DNA from 4 places in the Streptomyces sp. WP-1 genome. Region 1 is predicted to be linked to each of the others. Evidence: riboswitches for the same ligand, from Rfam matches in the RefSeq annotation. Region 1 holds a riboswitch; each other region holds the start of a gene.

Region 1 (2,191 bases):
GTGGTCGGTCCGGCTGGACCGGGAGCTGGCCGAGACCGCGCTCGGCAAGATCGAGGCGGAGGTGGGCCCGGTGTTCGCGGCCGTCGACCAGGACGGCACGGACGGGCTCACCCTGACCGAACCCGGATACCGGATGCCCCACCCGACCCTGCCCGCGGTCGGCGTGGCCCGGCGCGACGACCTGTGGCGGGCGCCGATCAGCAAGGTGCTGCTGCGCCACGCCACCCTGTCCGACGACGAGTTGGCCGCGGTGGCCCGCTCGGTGGTGGACTCCCTGGCCACGGTCACCATGTCGGGACCCGGGACCGTGGAACTCCAGCCGTGCGGGGTGACCAAGGCGACCGGGCTCGCGCTGGCCGCCGGACGGCTCGGGATCCCCGCGGAACGCGCCCTCGCCTTCGGTGACATGCCCAACGACATCCCGATGTTCCGCTGGGCGGCGCACGGCGTCGCGATGGCGAACGCCCACCCCGAGCTGAAGGCGGTCGCCGACGAGGTCACGACCGCGAACGAGGACGACGGCATCGCCGTCGTCCTCGACAGGCTGTTCCCGGCCGGATGACCGGGAACAGCCGTGGTGCCACGGGCCGTCACGACGGCCAGGCGCCGGTCAGTAGGCGCCGTTGACGTTGTCGATCGAGCCGTACCGCGCGGCCGCGTAGTTGCAGGCGGCGGTGATGTTCGCGACCGGGTCGTAGATGTTGAACGACGTTCCGGCCACGTGGTACGCGTTGAAGGTCGGGTCGATCACCTGGAGCAGACCCTTGGACGGTATGCCCTTGGCCGCGTTGGAGTCCCACAGGTTGATGGCGTTCGGGTTGCCCGAGGACTCGCGGATGATGTTGCGGTGGATGCCGTTGTAGGTGCCCGGGATGTGCTTCTCGGCCATGATCGCGAGGGACTCGCGGATCCAGCCGTCGAGGTTGTTCGGGTACCCGGCCGGCGTGGTGGCGGCGGTGGTCGTACCGGTGGTGGCGGACGCGGTCGCCGCGCCCACGAGCGGCATGGCGAGCACGGCCGTGCCGGTGCCGGCGACGGCGATCAGGCGGACGAGACGGTTGGCGCGGGTGCGGCGCGGCTGAACGGCAGCAGACATGGGGACGTTCCTCTCCTACGCCTGCGAGGTGAGCTGTCGGGTTCGGGCGGGGAGGTGCCCGGTCGCGCCCCGTGAGAGGCGTGGCTTTACCCCAAGCCGTCCCGTGCGAACACGCGGTGCGGCGCGCTGTGTCACGCGCCGCGCCACGTGAGTCGTCCGGTCCGGCGACTTACCTGGGTCCCCCGCTCCTGCCGTACGAATGAGTTCGATGGGTGTACGGGCGGCGGCAGGATTAGGCGTCCGCCCGATGGGTCGGGAACGTATGCGAGAGCACATGCCGGGAACAAGCGCTGAATTGTTATATCGCGGCATTTGACCTTGATCATCAGCCTATGGGGTACTTGATCCTTTGCGAATGCCAACGCTCAACTCGCTTACGGCGCACGGCCGGAGGGGGTGTTGGCGGGTTACCGGCGGGAAGACGGCCAGGTGACCCAATTCACGAAATGGCAAACTGTGGAAAATCGGGCATGGGGGATTCTTCCCCCGGTGGGGTCGAGGCGGTACTCCGCCCCTCTCCGGGGTCATGATGAAGTTCCCGATTACCTGTTAAGTCGATAAATGTCCGTTGTCATCATCCGAGCGGGGGTATGCCGGTCATGGATCGATACCGCCCAGGCTGGACGGGTGGGTGCGGGGTGGGCGCTATCGGTGATCGAAACCGGACCGGATACGCTGACTTGAGTGATGGCAGCGACCTATCGACAAACCGCGTAATCGGCAGCAGACACCAGCAGACAGGAGACCCCTCGTGACCGTCGTCGGGCCGTTCGGGCTGAGCGTGCGGGACCAGGCTCTCGAAGCCGATGTCCAGGCCGGATTGGCGGCTGTCGAGGAGGGCCTGCTAGAGGCCACCAAGAGCGAGGTCCCGTTCATCACGGGGGCCGCGCAGCACCTCGTACGGGCCGGCGGGAAGCGCTTCAGGCCGCTGCTCGTGATGCTCGCGGCGCAGTTCGGCGACCCCTACGCGCCCGGTGTGGTGCCGTCGGCCGTGGTCGTGGAGCTGACCCATCTGGCCACGCTCTACCACGACGACGTCATGGACGAGGCCGCCGTACGCCGGGGCGTGGACAGCGCCAACACCCGCTGGGGCAA
Region 2 (2,191 bases), 1.2 Mb from region 1:
GGTACGGCGCCGGGCGGCCCGCGCCGCACCGAGCGGTTCCAGGAGCAGGCGCATCTCCAGCAGGTCGGCGGCCTCCTGCTCGGTCGGTTCGGCCACGCAGGCGCCCGCGTGCCGGCGGGTCACCACGAAGCCCTCCGCCTCCAGGGTGCGCAGGGCCTCGCGCACGGGGACACGGGAGACGCCGTAGCGGCGGGCGAGCACCTCCTCGGTGAGGCGGCCGCCGCGTTCGAGGGCGCCGGCGACGATGTCGTCCCGGATCGCCGTGCACACCGATTGCGCCGGAATACGCATGACCGACCTCCGCCTTAATACCCGCGACACGACACCGACGACGGACGCGTGTTTTCCGTGACTCTATTCCACCGCGCCGGAATTTCCGATGGCGGTCCCCGAACCATGGATATTTTTTGGACAGGGTCCGGGGAGAACCGCCGGGGAATGGCGAAAGCCCCGGCCGGGTGGGCCGGGGCTTTCGATGCCGTGCGGGTGGGTCAGACGTTCACGCCGTGGCCGCGGAGGTAGGCGAGGGGGTCGACGTCGGAGCCGTAGTCGGGGCCGGTGCGCGCCTCGAAGTGCAGATGCGGGCCGGTGACGTTGCCGGTCGCGCCGGACAGGCCGATCTGCTCGCCCGCGGTGACCTGCTGGCCCACCGTGACACCGATGGACGACAGATGGCCGTACTGGGTGTACATGCCGTCGGCCATGCGGAGCACGATCTGGTTGCCGTACGCCCCGCCCCAGCCGGTGGAGACGACGGTGCCGGCGCCGACCGCGTGCACGGAGGTACCGGTCATCGCGTGGAAGTCGATACCGGTGTGGGAGCCGGAGGACCACAGAGAGCTGCTGGCCTTGTAGCCCGTGGACACGTAGGAGTGCGCGATCGGGGCGACGAAGGCGTTCAGCCGCTTGCGCTCGGCCTCGCGGGCGGCGCGGGCCTTGGCCGCGCGGGCCTCCTTCGCGCGCACCGCCGCGGCCTTCTCGGCCGCCTCGTGCTCGGCGATCCGCTGCTGGGCGACGGCCTGGGCGTCGATGTGCTCGGCGAGGTCGTCGCCGGCGGTGAGCACCGGGGTGAGGCCGGTCTGCTCGACGGTGTGCTCGGCGGCGAGCGCCGGGGACGCGGCGAGGGTGCCGATGACACCGGTGGTCGTCAGGGCCGCGACGCCGGCCGCCTGGGCGGCGGTGCGCTTGACCCGGCCGGGCTTGCGGTGCTTCCCGGCGGCGCAAATGAACGCCATGTGTGTGGCTGTTCCTTTCCTTCCCTCTCGCCTACCGGGTTAGCTGACGGGTTCGGAGCAGGAAGGTCTCCTACGGGCCCCGCGCTCGCGCACGGACGCCCGATTCACCCCAGGGACGTGTGGGTCCCCGGCTCCCCTGGCTCGCGCCCCGGGGACTCGGCGATGGCTGTCCGGTGCCGCGGCTGCGGCGCACTGCCCGACGGACAACCCGGACGACGCTAAGCGGACCGGCTTCCAATCCCCAAACAGAACGCGGTTTTTGTAAGCCATCCCACAGGGCAGACGGGCAACCTCCGCCTTAATCCGGACATCTGGGGAGGAGAGTGGAACAAAGTGGGGCCCTGACGACCCGTAGGCCGTCAGGGCCCCACCCCCAAGGGGGTCGCGGGCGCGTGCGGTTACTCGGCCGCCACCACGGTGACCTCGCCGATGCCCAGCGCCTCGACCGGCGCCTTGATCTCCGAGGCGTCACCCACGAGGACCGTCACCAGGCGGTCCACCGGGAAGGCGTTGACGACCGCCGCGGTGGCCTCCACGGTGCCCGTCGCGGCCAACTGCCGGTACAGCGTCGCCTGGAAGTCGTCGGGCAGGTGCTGCTCCACCTGGTCGGCGAGCGTGGCCGCCACGGCCGCCGCGGTCTCGTACTTCAGCGGCGCGACCCCGACGAGGTTCTGCACGGCGACGTCCCGCTCGGCGTCGGTCAGGCCCTCCGCCGCGAGGGTGCGCAGCACCTTCCACAGGTCGTCCAGCGCGGGGCCGGTGTTGGGGGTGTCCACGGAGCCGCTGATGGCCAGCATGGAGGCGCCGTTGCCGTCGGGTCCGGAGCGGAGCACCTGGCCGAACGCGCGCACACCGTAGGTGTAGCCCTTCTCCTCGCGCAGGACGCGGTCCAGGCGGGAGGTGAGGGTGCCGCCGAGGCAGTAGGTGCCGAGCACCTGGGCGGGCCACACCCGGTC
Region 3 (2,191 bases), 1.3 Mb from region 1:
CCGCCCCGGGCACGCCGTCCGCGCCCACCGGCGGCTCCACGCCGTCCGCGCCGTCCACCGGCACCCTGGACAACCCCCAGCAGACCGTCGGCTCTTGGAACCTGGTCGACACCGGGGCCCTCACCGGCGGACGTCACCGCGGCGGCAACGCGGACGAAAGCACGGCAAACGGGCAGAACGACTCGACCGCCGGCCGCCACGCCTCCCGCGAGCCGGGCAGCTACACCGTCCGCCAGGGCGACTCGCTGAGCGTCATCGCCGACTCCCTTGACGTGAACGGCGGATGGCACACGCTCTACGCCGCGAACAAGAAGGTCGTGGGCGCCGACCCGAACCACATCACCGCCGGTCAGACCCTGAAAGTCGGTGACGAAACGGACGCGGACCAGGGCTAGTTGGCGCCCCACTTGATCGCTAAATGTCCGATTTGGTGAAAGTGTGGGATGAGTCTCAGAAGCCTTGATCGTCTTTGAAATTCCGCGGATCACGTGGCTACGGTCAAGGCCGCTCGTCACCACGAGCCCCGGCGGCCGCAACGCCGAATCCTGCCAGCGGCTGCCCGGGAACAGTCGTCGCGTCAAGCGCCGAAGGCAGGAGCGGGGGACCCAAGGTAAGTGCCGGGCCCGGCAGTTGATGCCGGACCGGCTCGGGGTGAAGCCACGCCTCCACGGGAGGGGTGGCCGGGCAACTCAACCGGCCCGAACCCGACAGCTCACCTCGCAGGCGTCGGTGAGGGGATCGTTCCATGCTGTTTTCCGGCAAGGGCAAGCACCGTCGTCCGTCCAAGGCCGTCCGCGTCGTCACGCTCGCCGGTGTCACCGGTGCCGCTGTCGCCGCTCCGCTGATGGCCACCGGCACCGCCTCCGCCGCCACCGCCTCCCAGTGGGACGCGGTCGCCCAGTGCGAGTCCGGCGGCAACTGGGCCATCAACACCGGCAACGGTTACTACGGCGGTGTGCAGTTCTCCGCCTCGACCTGGGCCGCGTACGGCGGTACCGCCTACGCGTCCACCGCCGACAAGGCCAGCAAGTCGCAGCAGATCACCGTCGCCGAGAAGGTTCTCGCGGCGCAGGGCAAGGGCGCCTGGCCGGTCTGCGGTACGGGTCTGAGCAGCACCCCGTACGGCGGCTCCGCCTCCACGACCACCCCGTCGGACAGCACCGCCACCCGCTCCACGGACGAGCAGGCCGCCACGCGCTCCACCCAGCGCACCACCCCGGCGCCGAGCAAGTCCACGAGCACCTCCACCGGCTCCTCCGCGAGCAAGACCGTCACCACCCCGACCGGCAAGAAGGTCAAGAAGGGTGACGGCGAGTACAAGGTGGTCAAGGGCGACACCCTCAGCTCCATCGCGTCCGCGCACCACGTGGCCGGCGGCTGGGGGAAGCTGTTCGACCTGAACAAGGACATCGTGGACAACGCCGACCTGATCTACCCGGGCCAGCAGCTCCACCTGAAGTAGTCCGACCCGAAGGGGTACGGCCCCCCGGTGCCGTACCCCCGATGCCCTGCCCCCAAGGGCCCGCCCCGTCCCCACGGGTGCGGGAGCCTCTCTCCGAGGCGACCGCGGACCCGCCGCGACAAGCCCCGAGAACCCGGCCCCCGGTGACCGCCCCCCAACGGCCCCAGGGACCAGCCCCCAGGGGCCAACCCCCACGGACCAGCCCCCCAGGGGCCAACCCCCTAGGGCTCACCCCCGGGGACCCACCCCCCCCACGGTTCTCCCGGCCCCCCGGCCCCCCGTCCCCCCAACCCCCCCCACCCCGGCGCGTTTCCCCCGTATGCGCCGGGGTGGGGTCTTGTGTTTTCCCGGCCTTCAGCCAGGTCTCATCCGCGAACCCCTTTGTTCCGGTGGTGAACAATAGGTACCGTCTGCATGTCCCCGTCGCCCACCAGACGGTCGGTCGGTGGCTGGCGACCCCGGGACCGTTAGGCTCTAGTCGCAAGGCGCAGCCGCACGGCCGCCGCCCCGCACTTCCAGCGTCACATCCAAGAAGGAGATGCTCGTGCCGTCCATCGACGTCGTCGTAGCCCGGGAAATCCTGGACTCCCGAGGCAACCCCACGGTCGAGGTCGAGGTCGGCCTCGACGACGGCAGCACCGGTCGTGCCGCCGTCCCGTCCGGCGCCTCCACCGGCGCCTTCGAGGCCATCGAGCTGCGCGACGGTGACCCCAACCGCTACCTGGGCAA
Region 4 (2,191 bases), 780 kb from region 1:
TGCACACCCAGCTCCTCCAGCAGGGCCTCGCCGACGAGCTGCACCTGGTCCTCGCCCCGCTGATCGTGGGCGATCCGGCCGCCCCGCGGCTGTTCGGGCCCGGCCGCTACCAGGAGGGCCGGCTGCGGCTCGTCGAGTCCCGCCGGATCGAGGACGTCGTCCTGGCGCGCTACGAGCCCACCGCGCCCGGCACCGGCCCGGTGCCCACCGCCGCCGACCGGCACTGGCTGCGCACCGCCTGCGAGCTGGCCGCGCTGTGCCCGCCCTCGGACACGGCCTTCAGCGTCGGCGCGGTCGTGGTCGCCGCCGACGGCACCGAGCTGGCCCGCGGCCACTCCCGGGAGGGCACGGATCCGGTGGTGCACGCGGAGGAGGCGGCGCTCGCCAGGACCGACCCCGCCGACCCCCGGCTGCCCGGCGCCACCGTCTACAGCAGCCTGGAGCCCTGCGCCCGCCGTGCCTCCCGCCCCGCGCCCTGCGCCGAGCTGATCCTGCGGGCGGGGGTGCGCCGGGTGGTGACCGCCTGGCGCGAGCCGGACACGTTCGTGGTGGCGGCCGACGGCACGGGGGTGCTGACCGGGGCGGGCGCCGACGTCGTCGTCCTGCCCGAGTACGAGCCCCTGGCCAAGGCCCCGAACCGGCATCTGGCGGGCGGACCCGGGGCCCCGTCGTAACCGATGTGCTTTCCACCCTGGTGATGGCGTACAGTAGAGACATCGCCGCGGGGTGGAGCAGCTCGGTAGCTCGCTGGGCTCATAACCCAGAGGTCGCAGGTTCAAATCCTGTCCCCGCTACTGATATCTCAGGGCCGGAATCCAGTTCATGGATTCCGGCCCTGAGTGTTTTCCGGACCCCGGAGACGGGGGTTGCCCGTAGTGACTGTCCGACCGCCCTGCGCACAGGTTTAATGATCAAGCCGAACGGCTTGGAAAGTTCCCCCCGGGTCTATTAACGTTCGATAACGCAGCGCGGTCGTCCCAGCCGTCACCCGCGACGGCTCCGTGCGCACGCGCCGAATCCCGCAAGGGAACCGGGGAACCACCACCTTGGGGTGAATCACGCGGACACCGCCGCGGACTCACACGAGTCCACGAGCGGTATACGCGCGTAGGAGACCTTCCTGCTCCGAACCCGTCAGCTAACCCGGTAGGCGGAGGAAGGAAAGGAGCGCGCCCCCGTGGCGTCCAACCGGCCTGCCCCAGAAACCCCGTTCGTGCCCGCTCAGCGCGAACCCGAGTCGTTCGGCCCCGGCCCCGGCCCCGCTCTCGACGACGACGGACCCTGGGAGGAGTGGAACCCCACCGAGGAGACCGTCGCCCCGGTCCGCGGCCGACACCGCGTCGCCAAGCAGCGCGGCGGCTTCGCCCGCAGCTCCACCGTCCTCGGCGTCGGTGTGATCGCCGCCGTCGGCGCGGGCGGCATCGCCGGCGCCGACACCGGCAAGCCGCCGGTCTCCATCTCGATGCCGGACATGCCGAACGTCTCGGTGCCGCACCTGTCCACCGTCGAACACTTCTTCGGTGACGACTCCACCGACGCGTCCAGGACCGAGACCGCCACCGCGCTCACCGACCTCGGGCGGACCACCGAGGGCGCCAAGGACAGCGGCGCCGGCGAGGCCCTGCGCAACCGGATCATGGCCCAGGCCGAGCAGCAGCAGGGCCAGGCCGACAGCAGGGCCACCGCCGCGATGGTCGCCGCCGCCCAGCAGCAGAGCGACGCCGCGGCCGCCAAGGCGGAGAAGGAGGCCGCCGACAAGGCCGCCGCCGCCAAGGAGAAGGCGGAGGCCGCGGCCAAGAAGGCGGCCGAGGCCAAGCGGCTGGCCGAGCTGGCCAAGCAGTACACGCTGCCCGTCGTCTCGTACACGATCACCGGCACCTTCGGGCAGCCCGGCGCCATGTGGTCCTCCGGCTACCACACCGGTCTCGACTTCGCCGCCCCCACCGGCACCCTGATCAAGGCCGTGCACGGCGGCACCGTCACCCAGGCCGGCTGGGCCGGCGCCTACGGCTACCGCACCGTCCTCACCCTGGACGACGGCACCGAGCTGTGGTTCTGCCACCAGTCCTCGATCAATGTCTCGGCCGGCCAGAAGGTCACCACCGGCGAGGTCATCGGCCGCGTCGGCGCCACCGGCAATGTCACCGGGCCGCACCTGCACCTGGAGGTCCACCCGAACGGGCAGGCCACC

What was found. Region 1 has a riboswitch for cyclic di-AMP ahead of QHG49_RS15030 (transglycosylase SLT domain-containing protein). Riboswitches for the same ligand answer to the same signal wherever they lie in the genome.
Positions count from the first base shown of each region.
Region 2: it holds a riboswitch for cyclic di-AMP, as region 1 does, so the genes downstream of both, QHG49_RS09485 (M23 family metallopeptidase) here and QHG49_RS15030 (transglycosylase SLT domain-containing protein) in region 1, are expected to answer to the same signal.
Region 3: it holds a riboswitch for cyclic di-AMP, as region 1 does, so the genes downstream of both, QHG49_RS20790 (transglycosylase family protein) here and QHG49_RS15030 (transglycosylase SLT domain-containing protein) in region 1, are expected to answer to the same signal.
Region 4: it holds a riboswitch for cyclic di-AMP, as region 1 does, so the genes downstream of both, QHG49_RS18580 (M23 family metallopeptidase) here and QHG49_RS15030 (transglycosylase SLT domain-containing protein) in region 1, are expected to answer to the same signal.

Region 1 is NZ_CP123923.1:3,480,581-3,482,771, reverse strand. It holds gene QHG49_RS15035 (HAD family hydrolase) at 1-562, shown strand, start outside; gene QHG49_RS15030 (transglycosylase SLT domain-containing protein) at 611-1,096, opposite strand; cyclic di-AMP (ydaO/yuaA leader) riboswitch at 1,100-1,230, opposite strand; gene QHG49_RS15025 (polyprenyl synthetase family protein) at 1,848-2,191, shown strand, end outside.
Region 2 is NZ_CP123923.1:2,244,283-2,246,473, forward strand. It holds gene QHG49_RS09480 (GntR family transcriptional regulator) at 1-291, opposite strand, end outside; gene QHG49_RS09485 (M23 family metallopeptidase) at 492-1,235, opposite strand; cyclic di-AMP (ydaO/yuaA leader) riboswitch at 1,249-1,407, opposite strand; gene QHG49_RS09490 (pitrilysin family protein) at 1,634-2,191, opposite strand, start outside.
Region 3 is NZ_CP123923.1:4,735,124-4,737,314, forward strand. It holds gene QHG49_RS20785 (transglycosylase family protein) at 1-395, shown strand, start outside; cyclic di-AMP (ydaO/yuaA leader) riboswitch at 573-741, shown strand; gene QHG49_RS20790 (transglycosylase family protein) at 746-1,462, shown strand; gene eno (phosphopyruvate hydratase) at 2,007-2,191, shown strand, end outside.
Region 4 is NZ_CP123923.1:4,259,236-4,261,426, forward strand. It holds gene QHG49_RS18570 (dihydrofolate reductase family protein) at 1-674, shown strand, start outside; tRNA gene QHG49_RS18575 (tRNA-Met) at 721-794, shown strand; cyclic di-AMP (ydaO/yuaA leader) riboswitch at 1,001-1,165, shown strand; gene QHG49_RS18580 (M23 family metallopeptidase) at 1,178-2,191, shown strand, end outside.